Regions from separate parts of the Pseudomonas sp. ZS1P83 genome, predicted to be linked through region 3. Evidence: predicted binding sites of a transcription regulator. Region 3 holds the regulator's gene; each other region holds the start of a gene.
The links. The regulator FliA, encoded in region 3, starts transcription of late flagellar genes. The targets are predictions, from matches to a motif close to CTAAAGTTTNNNNNNNNNNNGCCGNTAA.

Region 1 (4,214 bases), 2.0 Mb from region 3:
CGTAATAGCTCACTAGTCGAGTCGGCCTGCGCGGAAGATGTAACGGGGCTCAAACCATACACCGAAGCTACGGGTATCACTTAGGTGATGCGGTAGAGGAGCGTTCTGTAAGCCTGTGAAGGTGAGTTGAGAAGCTTGCTGGAGGTATCAGAAGTGCGAATGCTGACATGAGTAACGACAATGGGTGTGAAAAACACCCACGCCGAAAGACCAAGGTTTCCTGCGCAACGTTAATCGACGCAGGGTTAGTCGGTCCCTAAGGCGAGGCTGAAAAGCGTAGTCGATGGAAAACAGGTTAATATTCCTGTACTTCTGGTTATTGCGATGGAGGGACGGAGAAGGCTAGGCCAGCTTGGCGTTGGTTGTCCAAGTTTAAGGTGGTAGGCTGGACTCTTAGGTAAATCCGGGATTCTAAGGCCGAGAGCTGATGACGAGTTACCCTTTGGGTGACGAAGTGGTTGATGCCATGCTTCCAAGAAAAGCTTCTAAGCTTCAGGTAACCAGGAACCGTACCCCAAACCGACACAGGTGGTTGGGTAGAGAATACCAAGGCGCTTGAGAGAACTCGGGTGAAGGAACTAGGCAAAATGGCACCGTAACTTCGGGAGAAGGTGCGCCGGTGAGGGTGAAGCATTTACTGCGTAAGCCCATGCCGGTCGAAGATACCAGGCCGCTGCGACTGTTTATTAAAAACACAGCACTCTGCAAACACGAAAGTGGACGTATAGGGTGTGACGCCTGCCCGGTGCCGGAAGGTTAATTGATGGGGTTAGCTAACGCGAAGCTCTTGATCGAAGCCCCGGTAAACGGCGGCCGTAACTATAACGGTCCTAAGGTAGCGAAATTCCTTGTCGGGTAAGTTCCGACCTGCACGAATGGCGTAACGATGGCGGCGCTGTCTCCACCCGAGACTCAGTGAAATTGAAATCGCTGTGAAGATGCAGTGTATCCGCGGCTAGACGGAAAGACCCCGTGAACCTTTACTATAGCTTTGCACTGGACTTTGAATTTGCTTGTGTAGGATAGGTGGGAGGCTTTGAAGCGTGGACGCCAGTTCGCGTGGAGCCAACCTTGAAATACCACCCTGGCAACTTTGAGGTTCTAACTCAGGTCCGTTATCCGGATCGAGGACAGTGTATGGTGGGTAGTTTGACTGGGGCGGTCTCCTCCTAAAGAGTAACGGAGGAGTACGAAGGTGCGCTCAGACCGGTCGGAAATCGGTCGTAGAGTATAAAGGCAAAAGCGCGCTTGACTGCGAGACAGACACGTCGAGCAGGTACGAAAGTAGGTCTTAGTGATCCGGTGGTTCTGTATGGAAGGGCCATCGCTCAACGGATAAAAGGTACTCCGGGGATAACAGGCTGATACCGCCCAAGAGTTCATATCGACGGCGGTGTTTGGCACCTCGATGTCGGCTCATCACATCCTGGGGCTGAAGCCGGTCCCAAGGGTATGGCTGTTCGCCATTTAAAGTGGTACGCGAGCTGGGTTTAGAACGTCGTGAGACAGTTCGGTCCCTATCTGCCGTGGACGTTTGAGATTTGAGAGGGGCTGCTCCTAGTACGAGAGGACCGGAGTGGACGAACCTCTGGTGTTCCGGTTGTCACGCCAGTGGCATTGCCGGGTAGCTATGTTCGGAATAGATAACCGCTGAAAGCATCTAAGCGGGAAACTAGCCTCAAGATGAGATCTCACTGGGACCTTGAGTCCCCTGAAGGGCCGTCGAAGACTACGACGTTGATAGGTTGGGTGTGTAAGCGCTGTGAGGCGTTGAGCTAACCAATACTAATTGCCCGTGAGGCTTGACCATATAACACCCAAGCAATTTGCTGGCCCGAGAGGGCACCAGATTGCGGTGTGTGAAGACGACACCAGTCGAAAATTTGCAAGGCAACACACAAATCTATCACCTACCCATTCGCTGGAGCGTGAACCTGTAAAGGCCCACGACCTGGCTCCCGAATTTCTTGACGACCATAGAGCACTGGAACCACCTGATCCCATCCCGAACTCAGCAGTGAAACGATGCATCGCCGATGGTAGTGTGGGGTTTCCCCATGTGAGAGTAGGTCATCGTCAAGATTAAATTCCGAAACCCCTATCTGCGTATGCAGGTAGGGGTTTTGTTTTAGTAGAAGTCACCAATTTTGCTGGCACGTTACCGCGGTAACGGGCTGGTCACAGAATTTCTTGACGACCATAGAGCATTGGAACCACCTGATCCCATCCCGAACTCAGCAGTGAAACGATGCATCGCCGATGGTAGTGTGGGGTTTCCCCATGTGAGAGTAGGTCATCGTCAAGATTGAATTCCGAAACCCCTGTCTGCTAACGCAGACAGGGGTTTTTTCGTTATGGGCTCCCTAAACGCTCAGTGACGCCATAGTCGAACATCAAGACATCCAGAGAGATGTTATCTACCGAACCATCGTTGAAGCCGCGTAACACGTACTCATAGCGGTGGGTTGCGCCCGTACGAATAACCGTTCTTACAAAAAGGCTGATGAGCGCTCTGGCACGCCGTTCGGCGGGTATATGACACGAATGCCGACCATTTCGTACAAACCCCTAAGTTTTCTCCGGTTTGTGCCGACAGACTGATGAGACATGCGTGCACCAACGTAGAGCGGCCCCAGATCACTGGCTGCGCTGTTACATGGAATGTTGCACTCCGGAACGCATCCCCACTTTTTGCATAAGAAGTCGCATGAAATGAATCTCAAATTCAGTCATAAAATCCTGCTGGCCGCCTCTGGCGTCGTGGTGCTGGCTTTTGCGTTGTTCACTTTGTACAACGACTATCTGCAGCGAAATACCATCCGTGAAAGCCTTGAATCGAGCGTCCAGCAGGCTGGCGATCTGACCGCCAGCAGCGTGCAGAACTGGATGAACGGCCGCGTGCTGGTGCTGGAAAACCTCGCGCAGAACGTCGCCCATCAAGGCGCCAATGCCGACCTCCCGGGGCTGGTCGATCAACCGGCCCTCACCTCTAACTTCCAGTTCACCTACGTGGGTCAGGCCAACGGCGTGTTCACTCAGCGCCCGGACGCGAAGATGCCTGACGGTTACGATCCGCGTCTGCGTCCCTGGTACAAACAAGCGGTGGCTGCCGACAAGACCATGCTGACTCCGCCTTACATGGCTGCCGTCGGTGGCTTGGTGGTGACCATCGCCCTGCCGGTGAAAAAGAACGGCGAGTTGCTCGGCGTGGTCGGTGGTGACCTGAGCCTGGAAATACTGGTGAAGATCATCAACTCGGTGGACTTCGGTGGCATCGGCCACGCATTCCTGGTCAGCGCCGACGGTCAGGTGATCGTCAGCCCGGACAAAGACCAGGTGATGAAAAACCTGAAGGACATTTACCCGAACGCCGGCGTGCGCATCGAGAAGGGCAATCAGGAAGTCACCCTGAACAAGCAGGACCGTATCCTTTCGTTTACGCCGGTCAGTGGTCTGCCGAATGCCGAGTGGTACATCGGTCTGTCGATCGACAAGGACAAGGCCTACGCGCCACTCAGCCAATTCCGCACTTCTGCGCTGATCGCTATGTTCGTCGCCGTGACGGCCATTGCGGTGCTGTTGAGCCTGCTGATCAACGTGCTGATGCGTCCGCTGATCACCATGGGCCGGGCGATGCAGGACATCGCTCAGGGCGAAGGCGACCTGACCCGTCGCTTGGCCGTGGAAAGTAAAGACGAGTTCGGTGAGTTGGGAGGTTCGTTCAACCAGTTCGTGGAGCGAATTCACGCGTCGATTTCCGAAGTGTCGTCGGCAACCCGTCAGGTTCACGACCTGTCGCAACGGGTGATGGCCTCGTCCAACGCTTCGATCGTCGGTTCCGATGAGCAAAGCGCCCGAACCAACAGCGTAGCCGCGGCGATTAATCAATTGGGCGCCGCCACCCAGGAAATCGCCCGCAATGCCGCCGATGCTTCCCAGCACGCCAGCGGTGCGAGCGAGCAGGCCGATGACGGTCGTCAGGTGGTGGAGAAAACCATTCTGGCGATGACCGAGTTGTCGCAGAAAATCAGCCTGTCCTGCACTCAGATCGAAACCCTGAACGCCAGCACCGACAACATCGGGCACATTCTGGATGTAATCAAAGGCATCTCCCAACAGACCAACTTGCTCGCGCTCAACGCGGCCATCGAAGCGGCCCGTGCCGGTGAAGCCGGTCGTGGTTTTGCGGTGGTAGCGGACGAGGTGCGTAACCT
Region 2 (4,214 bases), 3.0 Mb from region 3:
AGTCACGCTTGTTCAAGGCATCGGACATTGTCGAGCGGGCAATAGGGCCGGCATTAAGATGGTAGCTATGCGGGCCGAAATTTTCGGAGATAGTCGCCAAGGATCGCAGGCTTGAGGCTCGGGTCAAATGGCCGCTGATCAGTGTCACCAGCAATTGCCAGGTCGTGCAGCGTTTGACGTAGCGATCAGCTTGGTGTGTTTCGATGGATTGCTGGAAAAACTGGCGCGGGATCGCACTGAGTAGTTGGCTTAAACGGGTGCTGGAAAACATAAGTCAAAATCGAGTCTGAAAAAACCGATTATGCCTCACAGCCGCCAACAGCAAGGGGGAGCAAGCTCCCCCCTCGCTTTTTACCGGACACTAGTGACGCGGAGCGTGGGAACGATCAACGGAGGCGGCTCAGTAATCCTGGCGCTTACGAAACGCCCAACGCCCGGCGATCACGGTAAACGTCGCGACCAATGCCACCAGAATCCAGAACCCCTCCGGATCACCGGAAAGCGGCACCCCACCGACGTTCATGCCAAAGAACCCGGCGATGATGTTGATCGGCAGCGCCAGCACCGTCACCACGGTCAGGGTGAACAGTGTGCGGTTGCTCTGTTCGTTGAGGTTGGCGGCGATTTCTTCCTGCAACAGTTTGATCCGTTCGCCCAGCGCTGTGAGGTCGTTGATGATCAGCGCGAACTCCTCGGTGGACTTGCGCAGCTCCTTGACGTCTTCCTTTTGCAACCACTGCGGCGGGCGATTGAGCAGGCGCAGCAATGAGCCCGGTTCCAGCGCCAACAAGCGTTGCAGGCGCACCAGCACTCGACGATTGGCACCCAGTTCGGCGCGATTGGTCGACAGCCGCGAGGACAGCAACTCATCTTCGATCTGATCGACGCTGAGGCTGGTCTTGCGCACGATCTGGGTCAGCACTTCGCCCTGATCGCGCAGCAGATGCACCAGCAATTCCAGCGGCGAGCGAAAACACTCACCGGCCTTCACTGAGGAACGCAACTTGTCTACCGAGTGCAGCGGTTGCAGGCGTGCGCTGATGATCAGCCGACTGCGGGCGCAGACCCACAGCGTCGAGACATCCGAGGAGACCATGCTGCTGAGGTTGAACACCACATCGTTGACCACTGCCAGCAATGCCGAATCCACATGCTCGATGCGCGTCGAACGTGAGCCCTCATGCAGCGCTTCGAAAAATTCGTCCGGCAATTCCAGATGGCTCTTCATCCAGCGTTCGCATGCAGCGTGGGCCAGGTTCAGGTGCAGCCAGAGAAATTCATCGTTGTCGCCGGGCTGTTGCAGACATTGCAGCGCCTTGGCCGAATCGATCTCCCGGCCGCGCTCACCGGGGCGAAAGCTGAAACCGTACAGCAGACCGAACAGGTCCGGGTCGCGATGGCAATGGTCGATGCTGTGGTTCATGAGGTCTCGCAAGGGGAGGCGCCTGTCGCGGGTTTCACAGGTTCACTTGAGCCGCATCATCGCAAGGATTTTTGATAATTTTGTGACAGCCTCATGGCGCTGAAAAAGTCACTCTACCGGTGGTCGGAAGCGCTCAAGAAAGGCGCTGGCACGCCGATGATGTTGATGATGAATTTCGCGGTGCGGTCTTGGGCCAGCGTCGCTGACAGGGATGTCCGGACACCTTGCACGCCTGCCGGGCGTGCCTTATCCCTGTCGTGAGATCACTCGATGTTTTTGCAAAAATCCCTGAGAGCACAAATCCTTGCCTTGTTGAGCGGCAGCCTGTTGGCCATGTTGCTAATCGCCCTGGCCTGCTTTCACTTTCTGTCCAGCGGTGTTCAGAACTACGCGAATCTGATCGAAGGCCCGCTGCATACCTCGCAATTGATCGATGAAGCCAACCTGCAATTCAAGGTTCAGGTTCAGGAGTGGAAAAACGTTCTGCTACGCGGCAAGCAGCCTGCGGACCTGGACAAATACTGGAAGCAATTCGAGGAGCGTCAGCGCGATGTGCAGGGCATCCTCGGTGAATTGGCCGGGCAGAAAGGCATTGAGCCGCAACTCAAGACTCGCATCGAACGCCTGCGGGACGAACATCGCCTGTTGGGTACGGCTTATCAAAAGGGCCGTGACGCCTACGTGGCGGCAGGGGCCGACCCTACGGCTGGCGATACGGCGGTCAAAGGTGTGGACCGTGCCGCCAGCGATCAGATGACCGAGTTAGTCAGCGAATTGCGCAAGCAGGGTGTCGAGCAATCGAAGCTGATCAGCGCCGACGCCGATCGCACCGTGTTGCTGGGGATCATTGTGATGCTCGCCTCGGGTCTGCTGATCGGCCTGTTGAGCCTGTGGCTGGTCAATCGCAACCTGGTGGAACCGATTCGCAAACTGATCGAATACGTGGCGCAACTCAGCCAGGGCAAGTTTGCTGAACGCGTGGCCAGCAGCCGACAGGATGAGTTGGGCAAGTTGGCGGTAGCGGCCAACACCCTGCGCGATTTCCTCGCCGAAACCTTCAGCCGTTTGCAGCGCAGTGCCAAGGATCTGGACAGCGCCAGCGGTGAACTGAATTCCATCGCCACCCTGATGGCGAGCGGCACCAACGAGCAGTTCAACCGTACTGATCAGGTGGCCACGGCGATGAACGAAATGTCCGCCACCGCGCAAGAAGTCGCGCGTCACGCAGCCGATGCCGCGCGTGCAGCCGACGATGCCGACCAGTCCGCTCAGCAGGGCGAAAAAGTCATGCAAGGCACCATCCACACCATCACCCAAATGCGTGGCGAAATCGCCAACACCGCCATGGTCATCCGTCGTCTGGAAACCGACAGCGGGCGCATCGGCAAGGTACTGGAAGTGATTCGCGGCATCGCCGAGCAGACCAATCTGCTGGCGCTCAACGCCGCCATCGAAGCGGCCCGTGCCGGCGAAGCAGGGCGCGGTTTCGCCGTGGTGGCCGATGAAGTCCGCAGCCTGGCTCAGCGCACGGCGGCGTCGATCATCGAAATCAACCAGATCATTCAAACCGTGCAAACCGGAGCGGTGGATGCGGCCCAGGCCATTGAAAGCGGTCAGTCGCGCAGTGAAGAAAGTGTCGAGCAAGTGACCCAGGCTGGCGCCATGCTGGAGCGCATCACCCATGCGGTGGAAGCCATCCGCGACATGAACCGCCAGATCGCCACCGCCGCCGAAGAGCAGACCTCGGTGGCCGAAGATATCTCGCGCAACCTCACAGAAATCACCAGCATCGCCAGTACCAACCTGGACAACGTGCAGCGCACCGAAGCGGCCAGCCACAACCTGCATGGGTTGTCGGGGCAGTTGAATGAAGTGACGGCGCGTTTAAGCGCGTAAAGCGATGCAAAAGCGGCGGACGTCGCGGCGGCTCAGTCGCAGATTGCGACGACTTCGGGCTCGTTGCAGACGGCAACGGCGGCGTTGTTGCAGGCGTTGCAGGAGTCCGATTCCAGCGCTTCGGGTTCTTTGGTCAGTACGACCGCTTAAATCCGTGCTGGAAGGCTGAAGGTAAATGTCGTGCCCTGTTGCTCGGTCGATATCACGTCCAGTTTTCCGCCATGGGACTGCGCAATCTGACTGGCAATGTACAACCCCAACCCGAGGCCCGCCTGCGGTGTACCGCTGGCCGGTCGCGAGTAGGGCCGGAACAGATGAGGCAGCGCATCCTCGGCAATCTGCCCCTGATTTTTCACACTCAGCACGAACTGACCTTCCTTGATCTGAGCGCCGATATCGATAGAACCGTCGGGATCTCCGTGGGCAACCGCGTTCGCCACCAGATTGGACAATAACTGCGCGACCCGCTCGCGATCGCAATGAATGCTGTGCAGGTCGCCGATGGACGACTTGATGGTGCGGTCGGGATGGACGCTCTGTACTTCTGAAATCACATGCCGCACCGCATCCTCAAGATCCGGGCACGGCTCAATGTTGACAGGAATGCCACGTCCCAAAGAGCCGCGAGCGAAATCCAGTACGTCGTCGACCAGTCTGCTTGCTCGTTGGGCGCTGGTGAGGATATGCCGCACCCGTTGCTCATTCGCCGGGTCAGGGAGTTTGCGCAAGAGCATTTCAGCGCCGGCGCTGATGGCGAACAAGGGATTGCGCAGGTCATGTCCGAGCACGGCGATGAACTGTTCGCGCAGGTCGGCGGTTTCGCGTTCCTGCCTCAGCGCTGCTTCGGTTTCTTGCAGGTTTTCTTCGGCCTCGATCTGCAGCGCCAGCATGCGGG
Region 3 (4,214 bases):
GCCCGTTGTCACGCGATTTGCTGGCGCTGATTACCGATATTGAAGAACCTCGTCAGGCCTGGCGCATGCTGCTGGCGCACCTGGCGCGGATGATCGCCACACCGGAAATCGAGCCGCTGGAAGAGGGCGGTGTGATTGCCATGGTCGGCCCTGCCGGCATGGGCAAGACCACCACTCTGGCCAAGCTCGCCGCCCGCTACGTGCTCAAGTACGGCGCGCAAAATATCGCGTTGGTGAGCATGGACAGCTACCGTATTGGTGCTCAGGAGCAGCTCAAGACCCTTGGCCGGATCCTCAATGTGTCGGTGACTCACGTCGACCCGGGTCAGTCACTGGTGCAGGCACTGGAACCCTTGCTGCGCAAACGCGTGGTGCTGATCGATACCGCGGGCCTTCAGGCCAGCGATCCGGCACTGCGCATGCAGCTTGAAAGCCTGGCGGGTCGTGGGATCAAATCCAAAAATTATCTGGTGTTGGCAACCACCAGCCAGAAACAGGTGCTAACGGCCGCTTATCACAGTTACAAACGCTGCGGCCTCGCGGGCTGCATCCTGACTAAACTGGATGAAACGGCAAGTCTGGGTGAGGTGTTGAGCCTGGCCATCAGTCATGAATTGCCGGTGGCCTACCTGACCGATGGCCCGCGGATTCCGGATGATTTACATCTGCCGCGTCGTCATCAGTTGGTCAGTCGCGCCGTAAGCGTGCAAATGCAAGAAGAACCCAGCGAAGAAGCCATGGCTGACATGTTCGCTGATATTTACCACAGCCCGACCAAGCAGGTCGGCTGAGGTATTAATGAACAGTTTTTGTACCTACATCGATGGTCTGCCATGCATTGTTCATTTTGTGAACGCGCAGCCAGTAATGTGGCCTCCGTCTAAGTAAGACAAGGTAAAGAAAATTCATGGGCAGCATGCATCCCGTACAGGTGATCGCGGTGACCGGCGGCAAAGGTGGCGTCGGGAAAACTAACGTGTCAGTGAACTTGTCCCTGGCTCTAGCTGAGCTCGGCCGGCGCGTCATGCTGCTGGACGCCGATCTGGGGCTGGCGAACGTCGACGTCCTGCTGGGACTGACACCCAAACGTACGTTGGCCGACGTGATCGAAGGCCGCTGCGAGCTGCGCGACGTATTGTTGCAAGGCCCTGGCGGCATCCGCATCGTCCCGGCCGCGTCCGGCACTCAAAGCATGGTTCATCTGAGCCCGGCCCAACACGCCGGCCTGATCCAGGCGTTCAGCGATATCGGCGACAACCTCGACGTATTGGTGATCGACACCGCTGCGGGCATTGGTGAGTCGGTAGTCAGTTTCGTTCGCGCAGCGCAAGAAGTCTTGCTGGTGGTCTGCGACGAACCGACCTCGATCACTGATGCCTACGCACTGATCAAACTACTTAACCGCGATTACGGCATGAACCGCTTCCGCGTCCTGGCCAACATGGCCCAGAGCCCACAGGAAGGTCGCAACCTGTTCGCCAAGTTGACCAAGGTCACGGATCGCTTCCTCGACGTCGCCTTACAATACGTCGGCGCGGTGCCTTACGACGAAAGCGTGCGTAAGGCTGTGCAGAAACAGCGCGCCGTCTATGAAGCCTTCCCGCGTTCCAAGTGCTCCCTGGCGTTCAAGGCCATTGCACAGAAGGTCGATACCTGGCCATTGCCTGCCAACCCGCGTGGTCACCTGGAGTTTTTCGTCGAGCGCCTCGTACAACAAACGGCAGGACCGGTGCTATGACAGCCAGCGGTTACAACCTTTACAAGAATTCGGCACGTGACGCGCAGTACGAGCTGATCGAGCGTTACGCGCCACTGGTTAAGCGCATTGCCTACCACTTGCTGGCGCGTCTGCCGGCCAGTGTCCAGGTCGAAGACCTGATTCAGGCCGGGATGATCGGCCTGCTTGAAGTGTCGACCAAATACGACGCCAGCAAAGGTGCGAGTTTCGAGACGTACGCGGGCATTCGAATCCGCGGCGCGATGCTCGATGAAGTACGCAAAGGGGACTGGGCGCCACGTTCGGTCCACCGCAATACCCGGATGGTTAGCGACGCCATTCGCTCGATTGAAGCTAAAACCGGTCGTGACGCTAAAGATCACGAGGTTGCGGCCGAACTCCAATTGAGTCTCGACGATTATTACGGGATTTTGAACGACACCCTGGGCAGCCGGTTATTCAGTTTCGACGATCTGTTGCAGGACGGCGAACACGAAGGGCTGCACGAGGATGGCGCCAGTGCTCATCTCGAGCCGTCGCGCGATCTGGAAGATGAACGCTTCCAGATGGCGCTGGCGGACGCGATTGCCAATTTGCCGGAGCGTGAGCGACTGGTGTTGGCGCTGTATTACGACGAAGAGTTGAATCTCAAGGAAATCGGTGAAGTCCTGGGGGTCAGCGAATCTCGGGTCAGCCAGTTACACAGCCAGTGCGCGGCCCGTTTGCGGGGGCGTTTGGGGGAGTGGCGAGCGCGCTGAAGGCAGTGTGGGGACACTGCGAACGAGGCTGGTGGGGTGTTGAAACCACACGGGTCCCGATCTGTTGTGCTCCAGACAGTCATTGAGTGCTTTGCCGGATTGATCGAAATGGCGTGTCCAGGTGCTGGGCGCGTTTAAGACTGCTTGGAGGTCGAATTGAACAAGAACATGAAAATCCTCATCGTTGATGACTTCTCAACGATGCGGCGGATCATAAAAAACCTGTTGCGTGACCTTGGGTTCACCAACACGGTCGAGGCCGATGATGGCACCACTGCCATTCCTGTCCTCAACAGCGGGAGCATCGACTTTCTGGTAACGGACTGGAACATGCCCGGCATGACCGGTATCGATCTACTGCGCCACGTGCGCGCCGATGAAAAGCTCAAGCACCTGCCGGTGCTGATGGTGACCGCTGAAGCCAAGCGCGAGCAGATCATCGAGGCAGCCCAGGCCGGTGTTAACGGCTATGTGGTCAAACCCTTTACGGCCCAGGCGTTGAAAGAAAAAATCGAAAAGATTTTCGAACGCATCGGTTGAGAAACTGCGCCACGGGGGAGCTATGGAGCATAACGAATCTTCACAGGGCGATTTCGAGTCGACCCTGAAAAAACACGCTGTCGAACTGGTCGAAAGCCTTGAGAAAGGCAGGTTCGGCGACGCCGTGCAACTGATCCATGAGCTCAACCAGACCCGTGACCGCGGCCTGTACCAGGAAGTGGGCAAGCTCACTCGCGAGCTGCATAGCGCGATCGTCAATTTCCAGATTGACCCGAACATGCCGCAAGCCGAGGAAGTGTCACAAATCACGGATGCCACTGAGCGTCTGGGCTATGTGGTCAAGCTGACCGAGGCCGCGGCCAACCGCACCATGGACCTGGTGGAGAACGCCACGCCGCTGGTCAACGGCCTGAGCAATGAAGCCCAGGCCTTGAGCGCCGACTGGGGACGGTTCATGCGTCGCGAGGTCGGGGCTGAAGAGTTCCGCGAACTGGCCCGGCGAGTCGATGGTTTCCTGACACGCAGCAGCGAAGACAATCGCGTGGTGTCGAGCAACCTCAACGACATTCTGCTCGCTCAGGATTACCAGGACCTCACCGGTCAGGTAATCAAGCGTGTGACCCAATTGGTCACCGAAGTTGAAAGCAACCTGCTCAAGCTCGTACTTATGGCCAGTCAGGTGGACCGCTTTGCGGGCATCGAACATGACCGTGAAGCGATGCTGGCTGAAAAAGATCCGCAAAAACATCTCTCTCAGGGTGAAGGTCCGCAGATTCATGCCGATAAAAGAGAAGACGTTGTGTCCGGTCAGGACGATGTAGACGATTTGCTTTCCAGCCTTGGATTCTAGGAGCACCCCTACACATGAGCTTCGGCGCCGATGAAGAGATCCTTCAGGATTTCCTGGTTGAGGCCGGCGAGATTCTAGAGCAACTGTCCGAACAGCTGGTCGAGCTTGAAAGCCGACCCGATGATGCGGACTTGCTCAATGCAATTTTTCGCGGTTTTCACACTGTAAAAGGAGGCGCCGGCTTCCTCCAGCTCAACGAGCTGGTGGAGTGCTGTCACATCGCCGAGAACGTGTTCGACATCCTGCGCAAGGGTGAACGTCGCGTCGACTCGGAATTGATGGACGTGGTTCTCGAAGCGCTGGATGCGGTGAACAGCATGTTTACCGAAGTCCGCGAGCGCAGCCCGATCACGGCGGCCACGCCTGAATTGCTGGCAGCTCTGGCCCG
Region 4 (4,214 bases), 310 kb from region 3:
GTTGCTGATGTTGCGGCTGATTTCTTCGGCGACAGCGCTTTGCTCTTCGGTCGCGGCGGCAATCTGGGTGGTCATGTCGGTGATGTTGGCCACCGCTTCGCTGATCCCCACCAGTGCCTGGTCCGCTTCCAGTACCCGCGCTACACCTTCTTCGGCCTGGCGATGCCCGGCTTCCATGGTTTGAACTGCAGTGCTGGCGGTTTGCTGGAGCTTGGCGATCAGCGCGTGGATCTGCCCGGTGGATTCGCTGGTGCGTTGCGCCAGTTGACGGACTTCGTCGGCAACCACAGCAAACCCACGCCCCATCTCGCCGGCACGGGCCGCTTCGATGGCGGCGTTCAAGGCCAGCAGGTTGGTCTGGTCGGCGATGCCTTTGATCACATCGACCACGCCACCGATTTCGTCGCTGTCCTTGGCCAGTTGGGTCACGGTCATACCGGTTTCACCGACCACCACCGACAGTCGCTGGATGGCTTCGCGAGTTTCCCCGGCGATGTCGCGGCCGCGACCGGTGAGGCGATTGGCTTCCTGGGTGGCGTCGGCAGTGCGCTGCACGTGGCTGGCGACTTCTTGAGTGGTAGCCGCCATCTGGTTGACAGCGGTGGCCACTTGCTCGGTTTCGACGCGCTGACGTTCCAGGCCAGTGGAGCTTTTGTGCGCCAGGGTGTCGGACTGTTTCGCTTGCTCGTTCAGGTGCTCGGCGGTGTCCTGCAGACGGGTCAGGCAGGTTTTCAGGCGCGCTTCCTGGCTGAGGATCGACATCTCCAGACGTGCTTGAGCGCCACGGCTGTCGGTGTACATCTGCGCGATCAGCGGGTCGGAGGTCGTCTGTCCGGCCAGTTGCAGCAGACGCTTGAGGCCGCGCTGTTGCCAGCTCAAACCCAGCAAGCCCAATGGCACAGAGAGACCGGCGGCCAACGCAAAACCCCATTGGGAGTTGAGCGACGCACCGATCATGAAGCTCAGCTGGCTGACCAGAATGAACGGCAGCCAGTCCTGCAGCACCGGCAGCCATTTGTCTGTTGAAGGAATCGCCGACTTGCCCTGGTTGATGCGTTGGTAGAGTGCTTCGGCACGCTGGATCTGTTCGGCGGTGGGTTTGATCCGCACCGACTCGTAACCGATCACCTGGTTGCCGTCGAAAACCGGTGTGACGTAGGCGTTAACCCAGTAATGATCACCGGTTTTGCAGCGATTCTTGACGATGCCCATCCATGGCAAGCCTTGCTTCAGTGTGCCCCACATGTGCGCGAACACCGCGGCCGGGACGTCAGGGTGACGGACCAGGTTATGCGGCGCACGGATCAGCTCTTCACGAGAAAACCCGCTGATCTCGACGAACGCATCGTTACAGTAGGTGATCACGCCTTTGGCATCGGTGGTGGAAATCAACCGTTGCTGAGCCGGGAAGGTCCGTTCGCGTTGTGTAATGGGTTGGTTGTTACGCATGGCAATTTCAATCCGCAAGGCTTTGAATGGTTGTCGGCGCTGTCAGGAATTAGTTGAAAATATTTTTCAGTAATCAGCATCGCGTCGCAAAACGGCCATTGCGTCAGCCGGCGAGCATCGGATAGGTGAACAGGCCGAAGTGCAGCAGGTTCAAGCCGAAATGGGTGGCGATGGCGGCACCCAACCCGCCGAAACGGTAGGCCAGACCGTAGCCGACCCCCGCCAGACTCGCCAGCAACACCCAATGCCAGCCCGCGCCCACATGCGCCAGACCGAACAGCAGCGATGTCAGCAGCAACGCCAGATTTTCGCCATAAGGCAGGTTCTTGAGTTGCCGCGCCAGGCCGCCCTGAATGTAGCCGCGAAACAGCGCTTCTTCCACCAGTGTCACCAGCAGCAAATTGTTCAGCAGCCACAGCCAGGCCTGGTCCGGCCATTTTGGCGCCCAGCTGATTACGCCGAGCAACAGCGCGCCACCCAGGGCGAGTACGGCGCTGATGGGCAGTGCCATGGCGGTGGCCAACATGGAAAGCCGCAGTGAGCGCCGGCCGACGATCCATGGGCAGACCAGTAGCAGCCAGAAACCGATCAGGGGTTTGTCCAGATTCAGGTACATGAAAAACGACACGGCATCATCGGTGAATCGTTGAGGATTGATGCCCGGACCGTTATAGAAGCCGGGAAGCCAGTGCATGGCCAGTGCCAGGGCCATGAATATGAACAGGCCGTGACCGAAGTGGCGGCCGATCGGGACTTGTTGCTGGCGAGTGGCGAAACCGGCGATCAGCAGCAATGCGACGGAGATTGCGGCGAGCCAGCCGAGATGGCCGTAGGACAGGGACAGGGCATAACCGAGGGAGAGCAGGGCCAGGTAGGTCCATGGCAGGGCAAGCATTGAAAATCCTTTCAGATTGAAGTGCTGTTGTGGCGAGGCGCGCGATTATAAGCGGCACACAAATAAAAACACCGCCCGAAGGCGGTGTCTGTGTCAGCGGGCTGTTACGACGCTATTAACTGCCGCAACACGTAATGCAAAATCCCCCCTGATTTGAAGTACTCCACCTCGTTAAGGGTATCGATCCGGCACAGCACCTCGATTTTCTCGCGGCTGCCGTCTTCACGGGTGATCACCAGCGTCAGGTTCATCCGCGGTGTCAGCTCGACGCCTGTCAAACCAAGAATATCCAGCGTCTCTTTGCCGGTCAGGTTCAGGCTCTTGCGGTTTTGATCCAGCTTGAACTGCAAGGGCAACACGCCCATGCCCACCAGATTGGAGCGGTGAATTCGTTCGAAGCTTTCGGCTATGACTGCTTTGACCCCCAGCAGATTGGTGCCCTTGGCCGCCCAGTCGCGGCTCGAGCCGGTGCCGTATTCTTGCCCGGCAATCACCACCAGCGGCGTGCTCGAGGCTTGATAACGCATCGCCGCATCGTAGATCGGCATCCTCTCCCCGGTGGGAATGTAAATCGTATTGCCGCCTTCTTCGCCGCCGAGCATTTCGTTACGAATGCGGATGTTGGCGAAGGTGCCGCGCATCATCACTTGGTGGTTGCCGCGACGGGAGCCGTAGGAGTTGAAGTCCCGTGGTTCTACGCCTTTCTCGCGCAGGAAGTGGCCTGCGGGGCTGTCGGCCTTGATGTTGCCGGCCGGAGAGATGTGGTCGGTGGTCACCGAATCACCCAGCAGCGCGAGGACTCTGGCACCGGCGATGTCCTTGACCACCGGCGGTGGCCCGCCGATGTCATCGAAGAACGGCGGATGCTGGATGTAAGTCGAATCGTCCTGCCAGACATAGGTCGCCGCTTGCGGCACTTCAATCGCCTGCCATTGCTCATCGCCGGCAAACACTTCGGCGTATTCCTTGTGGAACATCGCGGTACTGACCTGATTCACGGCGTCGGCGATTTCCTTGCTGCTCGGCCAGATGTCCCGCAGATAAACCAGGTTGCCCTCTTTGTCGGTACCCAATGGCTCGCTGCTGATGTCGATGCGCACCGTGCCGGCCAGCGCGTAAGCAACGACCAGCGGCGGGGAGGCCAACCAGTTGGTTTTCACCAGAGGATGCACGCGACCTTCGAAGTTGCGGTTGCCCGACAGCACCGAGGCGACGGTCAGGTCGGCTGCCTGAATGGCTTTTTCGATGGGCTCCGACAAGGGGCCGGAGTTGCCGATACACGTGGTGCAGCCGTAGCCGACCAGTGCAAAACCCAGTTCATCAAGGTACTGGGTCAGGCCGGCAGCCTTGTAGTAGTCGGTGACCACTTTCGAGCCTGGGGCCAACGAACTCTTGACCCACGGTTTGCGCTTGAGGCCTTTCTCCACGGCTTTCTTCGCCACCAGGCCGGCGGCCATCATTACGCTCGGATTGGAAGTGTTGGTGCAGGAGGTGATCGCGGCGATCACCACCGCGCCGTTTTTCAGGCGATAAGTCTGACCGTCGTACTCGTAGTCCGCTTCGCCGGCCAGATCGGCATTGCCCACCGCGACGCCACCGCCGCCTTCACTTTCGAGACGACCGACTTCCTTGCTGGTTGGTTTGAATTGCAGTTCGATGAAGTCACTGAACGCTTGCGCGACATTCGGCAGCGATACCCGGTCCTGGGGGCGTTTCGGCCCGGCAAGGCTGGCCTCAACGCTGCCCATGTCCAGCGCCAGGCTGTCGGTGAATACCGGTTCCTGGCCCGGCAGGCGCCACAGGCCCTGGGCTTTGCTGTAGGCCTCGACCAGTTTCACGGTTTCGCTGGGGCGACCGGATAGACGCAGAT

Region 1: ACYZT0_RS24865 (methyl-accepting chemotaxis protein) is a predicted target of FliA. The motif match lies at 2,569-2,596, and genes of this name have one in related genera.
Region 2: ACYZT0_RS19195 (methyl-accepting chemotaxis protein) is a predicted target of FliA. The motif match lies at 1,556-1,583, and genes of this name have one in related genera.
Region 4: ACYZT0_RS06205 (methyl-accepting chemotaxis protein) is a predicted target of FliA. The motif match lies at 1,480-1,507, and genes of this name have one in related genera.

Annotation. Positions count from the first base shown of each region.
Region 1 covers NZ_CM142706.1:5,309,381-5,313,594, reverse strand. The annotation lists rRNA gene ACYZT0_RS24880 (23S ribosomal RNA) at 1-1,810, shown strand, start outside; rRNA gene rrf (5S ribosomal RNA) at 1,967-2,082, shown strand; rRNA gene rrf (5S ribosomal RNA) at 2,190-2,305, shown strand; gene ACYZT0_RS24865 (methyl-accepting chemotaxis protein) at 2,713-4,214, shown strand, end outside.
Region 2 covers NZ_CM142706.1:4,026,162-4,030,375, reverse strand. The annotation lists gene ACYZT0_RS19205 (IS4 family transposase) at 1-271, opposite strand, end outside; gene ACYZT0_RS19200 (transporter) at 401-1,423, opposite strand; gene ACYZT0_RS19195 (methyl-accepting chemotaxis protein) at 1,694-3,319, shown strand; gene ACYZT0_RS19190 (GAF domain-containing sensor histidine kinase) at 3,466-4,214, opposite strand, start outside.
Region 3 covers NZ_CM142706.1:991,293-995,506, forward strand. The annotation lists gene flhF (flagellar biosynthesis protein FlhF) at 1-791, shown strand, start outside; gene fleN (flagellar synthesis regulator FleN) at 908-1,738, shown strand; gene fliA (RNA polymerase sigma factor FliA) at 1,735-2,475, shown strand; gene ACYZT0_RS04810 (chemotaxis response regulator CheY) at 2,644-3,015, shown strand; gene ACYZT0_RS04815 (protein phosphatase CheZ) at 3,038-3,826, shown strand; gene ACYZT0_RS04820 (chemotaxis protein CheA) at 3,841-4,214, shown strand, end outside.
Region 4 covers NZ_CM142706.1:1,299,038-1,303,251, forward strand. The annotation lists gene ACYZT0_RS06205 (methyl-accepting chemotaxis protein) at 1-1,449, opposite strand, end outside; gene ACYZT0_RS06210 (CPBP family glutamic-type intramembrane protease) at 1,553-2,344, opposite strand; gene acnA (aconitate hydratase AcnA) at 2,449-4,214, opposite strand, start outside.